Regions from separate parts of the Sporosarcina newyorkensis genome, predicted to be linked through region 2. Evidence: predicted binding sites of a transcription regulator. Region 2 holds the regulator's gene; each other region holds the start of a gene.
What was found. Region 2 encodes LexA, which represses DNA repair genes until DNA is damaged. Its sites were predicted from a motif close to CGAACATATGTTCG; they were not measured.
Positions count from the first base shown of each region.

Region 1: a site for LexA is predicted at 1,346-1,359, ahead of B5D59_RS05905 (YhjD family protein). Genes of this name have one in related genera too.
Region 3: a site for LexA is predicted at 2,039-2,052, ahead of B5D59_RS01640 (Y-family DNA polymerase). Genes of this name have one in related genera too.

Region 1 is NZ_FUYJ01000002.1:346,509-349,794, forward strand. Features, by position in the region: gene B5D59_RS05895 (response regulator) at 1-567, shown strand, start outside; gene B5D59_RS05900 (nuclear transport factor 2 family protein) at 642-1,205, shown strand; gene B5D59_RS05905 (YhjD family protein) at 1,377-1,754, shown strand; gene B5D59_RS05910 (competence protein ComK) at 1,717-2,253, opposite strand; gene B5D59_RS05915 (M20 family metallopeptidase) at 2,410-3,286, opposite strand, start outside.
Region 2 is NZ_FUYJ01000004.1:37,904-41,189, forward strand. Features, by position in the region: gene B5D59_RS09125 (DUF896 domain-containing protein) at 1-175, opposite strand, end outside; gene B5D59_RS09130 (YneB family resolvase-like protein) at 242-895, opposite strand; gene yneA (cell division suppressor protein YneA) at 888-1,205, opposite strand; gene lexA (transcriptional repressor LexA) at 1,403-2,023, shown strand; gene B5D59_RS09145 (methionine gamma-lyase family protein) at 2,071-3,286, opposite strand, start outside.
Region 3 is NZ_FUYJ01000001.1:302,648-305,933, reverse strand. Features, by position in the region: gene B5D59_RS01645 (cytochrome c biogenesis protein CcdA) at 1-263, opposite strand, end outside; gene B5D59_RS01640 (Y-family DNA polymerase) at 769-2,022, opposite strand; gene B5D59_RS01635 (pyridoxamine 5'-phosphate oxidase family protein) at 2,181-2,594, opposite strand; gene B5D59_RS01630 (GIY-YIG nuclease family protein) at 2,705-3,061, opposite strand; gene B5D59_RS01625 (DUF2087 domain-containing protein) at 3,082-3,286, opposite strand, start outside.

The sequences.
Region 1 (3,286 bases), on a different contig from region 2:
AGTGAAGTGGTTGAATTGTTCGAACAATTTCAGCCGGATGTAGTACTAATGGATATTAATATGCCCCGTATGAACGGTGTAGATGCTACGGAGCAATTGGTGAAGGAATACCCGGACGCAAAAGTGATCATGCTATCCATTCATGACGATGAGTCCTATGTGACACACGCTTTGAAAACGGGGGCACTTGGCTTCATGCTGAAAGAGATGGATGCCGATGCGATTGTACAAGCGATCAAAGTAGTGGCTGCTGGGGGATCATATTTGCACCCGAAAGTTACACATAACTTAGTATCAGAATTCCGCCGCTTGAGTGAGAGAGAACATAAGGGATCTTTCCAGCAAAACGACATTCGCCGTCCGCTTCATTTATTGACGAAACGGGAATGTGAAGTATTGCAATTGCTGACGGATGGACAAAGCAACAGGACGATCGGTGAAACATTGTTTATTTCCGAAAAAACAGTGAAAAACCACGTCTCCAGTATCTTACAAAAAATGAATGTAAACGACCGGACACAAGCAGTTGTCACGGCAATTAAAAATGGTTGGGTAGAAGTAAAATAATTATCTTTATAAAAAGAAAAAGGACCTTTGCTGAATTAAGTTAAAAGGTCTTTTTCTCTATGTAGGAGGAAAAAATGAAGAAAAAATTAGCAGCCGCATCTATTAGCGTCGCACTGATTTTGGGTGCATGTTCGAATGCGGGAGAAACCAATCCAAATGACATCGACAACGGGGAAGCGGCTCCGGGCAGCGGGGCGATCGACCATGGTGTCGACGATAACAAAGTGGGCTTTAGCATGTCGGGTGATCAAATCGAAGAAGCATCGGATGTTCCGGACGAAGAAAAGAAAAAAATTCTCGCAGCATTCGACCGATATATTGAAACGTTGAACAACAAGGACGTGGATGGTTATCTGGCTACGTTGTCTAAAGAAGGCTATGATCTGAAAGAAGAGCGTAAAGCGACAGAAGAAATGCTGAACACAACAGACATGAAGCGCGAGGCAGATAACGAAACAATCGTAAAATATGATAAAGATACAGCTCAATTGTTTGCTACGATGAAAACGACTTTTACTGATTTGGAAAGTGGAGTAGAAAATGTTCCGGAAGGTCGCCAAGTGACAGTGTTCCATAAAGAAGATGGCGCGTGGAAAGTCTTCTCGATTCATTTTATCGGGGATGAACCACAAGAATAAAAGGCTTTCAGCCAAAAACTGCACCCTGCTTGTTAGGTATGATCTAACAAGTGGCGGTGCAGTTTTTGTATGAAGAGAAACAAAAATTACCATACTAATACTGCTTGCTTTATGAGCTTAAAGGAATTATAATCAGTATGCGAACATAAGTTCTTATAGGAGGCGATGTTTATGCCTTTGATTCCTGCGGAGGCATTGCCGTATTTGGAGAACCATATTTATTTGCCCATGCTAATGACCATTCTAGAAAGAGATCGACAATTAGTGGAAAAAGTCCCCTTTAAACTGAAAAGTCCCTATCTGAATTTGCTGGAAGATGCAATGAATTCGGTAACGACAGATTTGCAAAAAACTGCTGTATATTTGCGGCAGCACAAGATGAAAGTAATCCGACAATCTTCAGATGAGTTATTCACAGAATATCTATTCGTGCATGATGGCTATGAAGACTACCGCCGTTACTTAAACGTACGCTTGCGGAACCGTACAGAAGAGCTATTAAATCAGTATCTCAGGAAATTGGAGAGTCAGAATTTTTTGGCTCCATGATCATATAGTAAGAACTTCTCAGTTCTTCCTGAGCGTTATCAAAACGCTCGGAAAGGAAATGCGACAGTGCAAGTTGCCGATAGACCGTAGCGATGGAAGTGTTTAAAGACATCCGAGTATCATTTTTTAGAACGACCGAGACTCCATCCTTATGCTGGTGCGCATCTTTTACGGCATGATAGGCAATCCAAGAATTTTTATGGAGCGATGGGGACAATAAAGGAAAAAACAGTAGTGGCCGATCGTTTGAATGGGTCAGCATGATCGGCGGTTTAGGCCGTTTCTTTAAGTCGCTTTTTGAACTGTTGATAATCGAATCGAAATTTGTACGATAATGCGTGCAAGAATCCCTCATGATTTCCAAAGGTGTTTTCTCGACAATGAAAGTTCGATCATTTTCTACTACTTTTGTATAGTAAGGATTCGAATGTTGCCCGTGAAGTAATGCAAAAGTATGAAATGTGACTACGTAAGACGATAAATTTTGTTGATTTACCATAGCGTACCCTCCCCTTTCATAGGACAATATAAGTGTTTCTCTCATTATATGACAGAAAAAACTAAAATCAACAACAAAATACAGAAAAGGTGAATTATTTAGTTAACTACATGAAAAAAGGCTGCCAACAGAATAAAATATGTTGACAGCCTACGTTCACTTTTGGTATTCGATTGCTGCAGCGCCGAGAGTTTTTGCCGCTGCCATCATCGCTTTTTCATCGATGTCGAATCGAGGATGATGGTGAGGATATGCGTCCGTCGGTTTAGCTCCTGTAAAGAAGAAGGTGCCCGGTACTTTTTCCAGGTAATAAGCAAAATCTTCTCCACCCATCTGTGGTTTCATTTCTTCAACACCTGCCAAATCAGGAATTGACTCAGCGACAGATTTAAGGAAAATTGTTTCTTTGACATGATTGACTACTGCAGGATAGCCGCGGGTATACTCTACTTTAATCTGGCAATCATTTGCAATAGCGGTACCTTCCGCCACGCGGCGAATCTCCTGTTCCATCAAATCACGGAGTTCTTGTGTGAATGTCCGAACCGTCCCAACGATCACTGCCTGATCGGCAATGACGTTGTATGCGTTATCCGAAATGAATGATCCGACAGATAAGACTGCCGATTCAATGGGATCAACACGTCTAGAGACGATCTGCTGTAAGTTCATGACCAATTGGGAGCCGATGACAATAGAGTCCTTTGTTTGGTGAGGAGAGGCGCCGTGTCCGCCAGCTCCCTGAATAGTGAAGTGGAAACGATCGGGTGCTGCCATGATCGGACCGTCTGCATAATAAATGACACCCGACTCAAACAAAGACCAAAGATGCGTACCAAAAATGACATCTACTTCATCCAGACAACCGTCTTCAATCATGGCGATCGCACCGCCAGGAGCCAGCTCTTCTGCGTGCTGGTGAATAAACACATATTCACCTGCCAACTCTTCTCGCATTTCGTGGATTGCCTTCGCAAGCTGGAGAAGTGTCGCAGTATGGCCGTCATGGCCGCAAGCGTGCATGACTCCCGGA
Region 2 (3,286 bases):
CTTCTGCGTCGATCACTTTTACAGATTCAATTGTTTCACGCATGCTTGAACGGAAAGTTTCCAAGTATTCTTTACGCAATTGAGTTTGTTCTTTTGCCTCTTCAATAGATAACCCTGTAGTCTTGGATTTATTTGCCAACTCATTAATACGCTTAATCTTTTTTTCAGATAACATCTTTACACCCTCCAAAATTTCTTCATTTACTAAAATGTAAACAACCTGAAGGAAAAGTGCAAACGATTAGTGTTCCTGCTCTTGAAACTCTTTATATCTTCTATGGACAGTTGCTTTGCTAACCGAATGGCCAAGTCCGATCAATACTCTCGAAATCTCATCGAATGTCATTCCTTTGTTGCGCAACGCGACAATTTCTTCAATAGGCAATTCGAGTCGTTCTCTTCCTGGGCCCCGGTCGATATTATGCAAGTTACGGGAAGGGTCGTAACCTCTTTGAACCGCTCTTTTCATTCCTCTTCGTATTTTGGCATTATGGAGTTTCCGTTGGTATTCTTCTACAATCGCTAAAATCTCCAACAGCATCGTATCCATTTCATTTAACTCCAGTGCTCCATTTGTATGGTTTGAAATAACAGCTGTGTTCGATTTAGCAATGACATGCAGGATGGCCACCCTCGCATTGCCTCTTCCTAATCTTGTCTCATCTTGAATAAAGACAGCATCGATTGGTTCTGCTTGTATACGATCCAATAAATTCAACAGACCTTCACGGTCCATATCATAACCGCTCTGGCGATCAGTGAATATACCTACACATTCATAAAACATTTCTGCCGCCAATATTTCCAGCTCTTCCTGCTGTCTGACAATGGATTGTTCTTGACTCTCCTTTTCGGTACTGACCCGACAATAAATTACACACTTTTTTTTATTCATCCGCTTCCTCCCCCATCTCAGCCACACGATGTTCAGCTTGTGGGTTCATTTTAACAGGAAGGCGTAATAATTCACCCGAATTAATTTGATCAGTCTGCAATTCATTTAATGATTTAACTTGTTCAATCCAATGGTGCGCAGGTGTTCCATCTGAATAGTTGGTTGCCAGCCCCCATAATGTGTCCCCGTCATTGATGACAATTTCTAGATAATTATCTTCTTCAGACAGTTTGTCCAATTGATAAGCTGCAACACTAAGAAAAACGATTAATAGTACGATAAAGTAATAATTTTCTTTAAGAAATTTCATGATAAATCCCCCTAGTAGTCTACTTTTTAGAATGCATGTTCGGAATGCTTGTTCTCTATTATAAGAGAACGTACGATTGGCTGTCAAGCAGAATTCGAACCTTTGTTTGATTACTAATCGAACACATGTTATACTATATTCAAAATACTTGAGCTGTATCTCTATTTATTAGTAAACAATTTGAAGAGGTGAATAGATTGAAGAAAATATCTAAAAGACAAGAAGAAATATTAGCTTTTATTAAAGATGAAGTACGGCTAAAAGGATATCCGCCATCCGTGCGTGAAATCGGGGAAGCAGTAGGACTGGCATCTAGCTCCACTGTACATGGTCACTTATCTCGATTGGAAAACAAGGGGTTTATTCGCCGGGACCCTACTAAGCCGCGTGCAATAGAAGTCTTAGACCCGGAAGGACTAGACGAATTAAAGAGCGGCGTCATGCATGTTCCTTTGATCGGTAAAGTTACAGCAGGGACTCCGATTACAACTGTAGAAAATATTGAAGAATATTTTCCATTACCAGATACGTTCGGTTCTTCAGATGATGAGATCTTCATGTTGGAAATCGTCGGTGACAGTATGATCGAGGCAGGTATTTTGAATGGCGACCGTGTCATCGTCAGACAAACACATACAGCTTCCAATGGAGAAATCGTGGTGGCGATGACAGAGGAAGATGAAGCTACTGTAAAACGTTTTTTTAAAGAGAAAGATTACTTCCGCTTACAGCCTGAAAATTCTTCCATGGATCCTATTATCGTGAATCATGTGTCCATACTTGGTAAAGTCGTCGGTGTTTACCGAATGATCCATTAAAAAAAGTGTATCAAGAACCCCTATAGGTTCTTGATACACTTTTTTCTTTAGATTAATTTTCGCTCTAATAATTGTTCCATGGAAGTGAGTACAGCTGTTTTTACATGCTCATACGTTAAACCGCCTTGAATGTAAGCGGTGTAAGGAGGTCGAATCGGACCGTCAGCTGTCAGCTCAATACTGGAGCCTTGTATAAATGTGCCTGCAGCCATGATAACATCATCCGAATAGCCGGGCATATAAGATGGTTCAGGAGCATAGTGCGCATTGATCGGTGAGTTATCCTGGATTATCTGACAAAACTTGATCATTTGTTCTGCTGATGAGAAGTTGACAGATTGAATGAGATCAGTTCTCCGTTCACTATAATGCGGTGTAGTATCCATTCCAAACTGCTCGAAAAATGCAGCTGTAAACAAAGCTCCTTTAACGGCCTGGCTGACTACGTGCGGCGCTAAAAAGAAACCTTGATACATTTCCAACAGCGTATCCAATGAAGCCCCTGCTTCTGCCCCTAGTCCCGGTGATGTCATGCGATATGCACATTTTTCAACGAGTTCTTTCCTGCCTGCAATATAGCCGCCCGTTCTAGCTAGTCCGCCGCCTGGATTTTTTATTAGTGAACCCGCCATCAGATCCGCCCCTACTTCAGTCGGTTCCTGTTTCTCGACGAATTCACCGTAGCAGTTGTCTACAAATATCACGACGTCTTCTTTTATTTTGCGGATTTCCTTGATGATTTCTTCTATTTCATGTATACGGAAGGATGGATTGCTCGAATAGCCTTTTGAGCGCTGAATCGCAACCACTTTGGTTTTTGATGAAATTGCTTGTTTAGCCTTGACATAGTCAACAGCACCGCCTTCCAGCAAGTCAATATGCTGATAGGAAATTTGATAATCTTCCAGTGATCCAGTATCTTTTCCGTTTCCTGACACGATGGAATCCAACGTGTCATAAGGCTTACCCGTAATATAAATTAACTCATCGCCCGGACGCAGAATCCCGAATAAACTGATCGTGATCGCATGGGTCCCAGAGATGATTTGATTCCTGACCAGACAGTCTTCAGCGCCGAAGACATCTGAGTATACCTGTTCCAGTACGTCACGGCCGCTATCGTCATACCCATAGCCCGTTGATCCAGATAAATGAAAATCACTGACACGGTTTTGCTTGAAAGCCTGAAGAACCTTTCGTTGATTGTAGAAAGCAATGTCTTCTACTTCCTTTACATACGGTGCAATCAACTGCTCTGCTTCT
Region 3 (3,286 bases), on a different contig from region 2:
AAATCTTGATACTGTAAAAATATTGCTCCGATAAACGATGTACTGAATCCCAGAAAGACAAACACAACGGAAAATCCGAGTAAAAAGAATAACGTATGTAAAATACCGGTACGGTTCATACCTTTTGACTTATCTCCCAGATCATCCAACGACATTCCGGTGATGTACGATATAAAGGCTGGGTATAACGGCAAGACGCACGGAGAAATGAAACTTAGAAAACCCGCTCCGAACGCAAAAAATATATTCACATCCGTTCCCAAACTATTTCCTCCTTCACGCTAAGCAATAGTAGATAGACGGCAGACATATTTTATCCCGCCAACTCTCCCACCCTATCGTAACAAAACCGCGTATAGATTACGCCCCATTTGTTTGTGAAATCTTTTTGACAACCTCTCAGCCATTCTCCTGTATGCTGTTCTGAAGTTCATACATTGTGAATTGTATAGTACCATCCTTTTTGCTCAAGCAATTTCGGGTGAGTTCCTAACGCCGGTCGAGGCTCGACAGCGTCTTCCGCTTTTAACTTCTATCCAGCTGCAGACGCCAGCCTCTCGGGACGTTTCAGACAAGCAGTAAAGGCAAAAAACGCCTTTATTGCTTTTCTTCCAACGCCTGTCGAGGCTAAACGGCGTCTTCCGTTTTTATTTATATCCAGCTGCAGACGCCAGCCTCTCGGGACGTTTCAGACAAGCAGTAAAGGCAAAAAACGCCTTTATTGCTCGTCTTCCAACGCCTGTCGAGGCTAAACGGCGTCTTCCGCTTTTATTTATAATGCCCGCCAATTAGCTTGTTTCGCCTGTAAGCAGTCCCGCCGGAAGTGATGGAGACGGCGCGGAGTATGGCTGTGGAGCCGTATTTTAGGCGGAGTTCATCCATTACATGACCGATCCGCTGTTGTTTCCAGTTGGTTGGTTTGAACAAGTCGAGCTGGATGCCGTGTTCAGTTTCTAAATTGGTAAGGGTGACGGAAATGTGGCGGACGGGTCGGCCATCGTGGTAAGTCTCAAGCAGTTCTACACATGTGTGGTAGATGACCAAGGTTTCATTCGTTGCTTCCGCCAGCGTTTTTCTGCGTTGAAATCCGCCACCTAAGGCATGTTTGGAATAGCCGAATGACAGTTGCACAGTGCGACCTTTCTTGCCTGCCAATCGTGCGCGCATAGCAGTGTCCTCACACATCTCCAGGAGAACGGTTAAAATCTCATTCATCTTTATGTAATCTCGCAGCAAGGTCTGACCTTTGCCGTAACTGATTTGTCCTTTGATCAAAACCGATCCGAGCGTTGAATAATCAATTCCGTGCGCATGGTAATATAACTGGTTTCCCATGACGCCAAATTTCTTTTCCAGACGCTCAAGCGGTGTTCTTGCCAGGTCGCCCACAGAATAAATCCCCATGTCTTCCAATGTGCGTTCCATTCTTCTGCCGACTCCCCACATATTCCGAAGAGGTGATACTGGCCAAAGCTTCTTCGGCACATCTTCGTATGTCCAGTATGCCACACCTGTTTTCTTCGCCTCCAAATCAAGCGCCAGCTTAGCTAACAGCATATTCGGACCAACCCCGCAAGCGGAATGAAGTTGAAACTGCCGATACAACTCATCCTGTATCCGATAGATGATGTCATCCAAGGGGCCCCATAACTTTTCTGTCCCTGTGAAATCGACGAAACTTTCATCAATGCTGTATACATGGATTGCTTCTTTCGGAACATAGCGATTCAATAACTTCGTCAGTTCCATCGAAACATCAATAAAAAATTGCATTTTCGGCTCAATCAAATGAATACTTGCATCGTTTGGAATCTCATATAGCCGCATACCTGTCTTGATGCCGAACTGCTTTTTGAGCGGCGGAGACGCAGCAAGGACAACCCCGCCTTTACGCTCAATATCGCCGATAATCGCAATTGGCACCTTCATCACATCCAACCCTTCCATTGCAGCAGCACAGCTGGCGTAGAAGCTGCGCATATCTAAACAAGCGATCTGTCTGTGTGGCAAGTGCTCTGTCATGACCTTCACCTCCATAAGAACGAATGTTCCTCACCCCTATATTACCCACCCACACAGAGTTCAATCAATGGGAGTTGGCGGATAAATGACATAAAATTGGGCGTAGTAGGTTTTTTGAACAAAAAAACAGCCAAACAATAGGCTGTTTTTGTCCTTATTTAAAGAGAAATATCCTGTGGCGGTTCTCCGGATTTATTCATTAGACGAATGGCTTCAGGTTCAATTTTCAAAATCACCAATTTCGGATCCTCGGGACCATCAAACCATTTTTTCATTTGATTATTCCAAATTTTCTTCTTGATCTGTTCATCTGAAGAAATGGATACACGCCCTGCGTATTCGACATACGCATCACCAAATCCCTCTCCCTCATAACCGATTAGAATATGGGTATACGGATTATCTTCTAGATCCTCCACCTTATCCGTCTGGTTGCTCGTAGGTGTGTAGAGCGACAAGCCATCATTCACAAACGTCATATACCGACTATACGGCTTATTATTATCAACCGTCGCCATCGTACCAATAAAACTTTCATCTAAAATTTTCTTCACTGTATCCATCGCATTCATCAACGATCGCTCCTTTCACGATTACTTCTACTCTTCCCAAATGATCATTTTCTAAACTTTGAGAGAGAAGCAATCCATTCGAGTGACCGGACAAACCACGAATTCCAAGATCAAGAAGGCTTCTTGACATTATATCCTTGCTCATCATAAGGCTGAAGACAGCCCAACCACTTATCCTCCAGTTCCATCAGCGCTTCTTTTGCATTGTAAAATGGACCTTCCTTCTTTTTAAGGGTTTCCAGGATGTCTATTTGAAACGCTTCTTTTCCAAATGTGTTCCACTCTTCTTGCAGCGCTTTATTCATATACACACCTGTATTCAGACTGAATTTCACCCCATTTAATGTTTTGAAATTCGGTGTACTGCCAATAAACAATTTTTGATTTACGGTGTTTTTAATTTGATATACACCTGCCTCGATCTTCGTCTCTTTATATAACTGTTTCAATTCTTTTTTTTGATCCATTTGCATCTCCTGCTTCCTCATTATGATTTCAGCCAATATTGACTCCCATCTGACGTACGGTCCAGTAATCCATACTCGATTAAATACCTTCTGATCAGCACATAATCTTCATAAACTTCTTCTAAAATACAATTTGTTTCCTGTTCACTGTAAGTGACTTCATTGTCAAATCGCTTCGTAAGCTCCCGCAGAACAATTAGGCGCTGTTTTTCTTTTGGCGGGAAT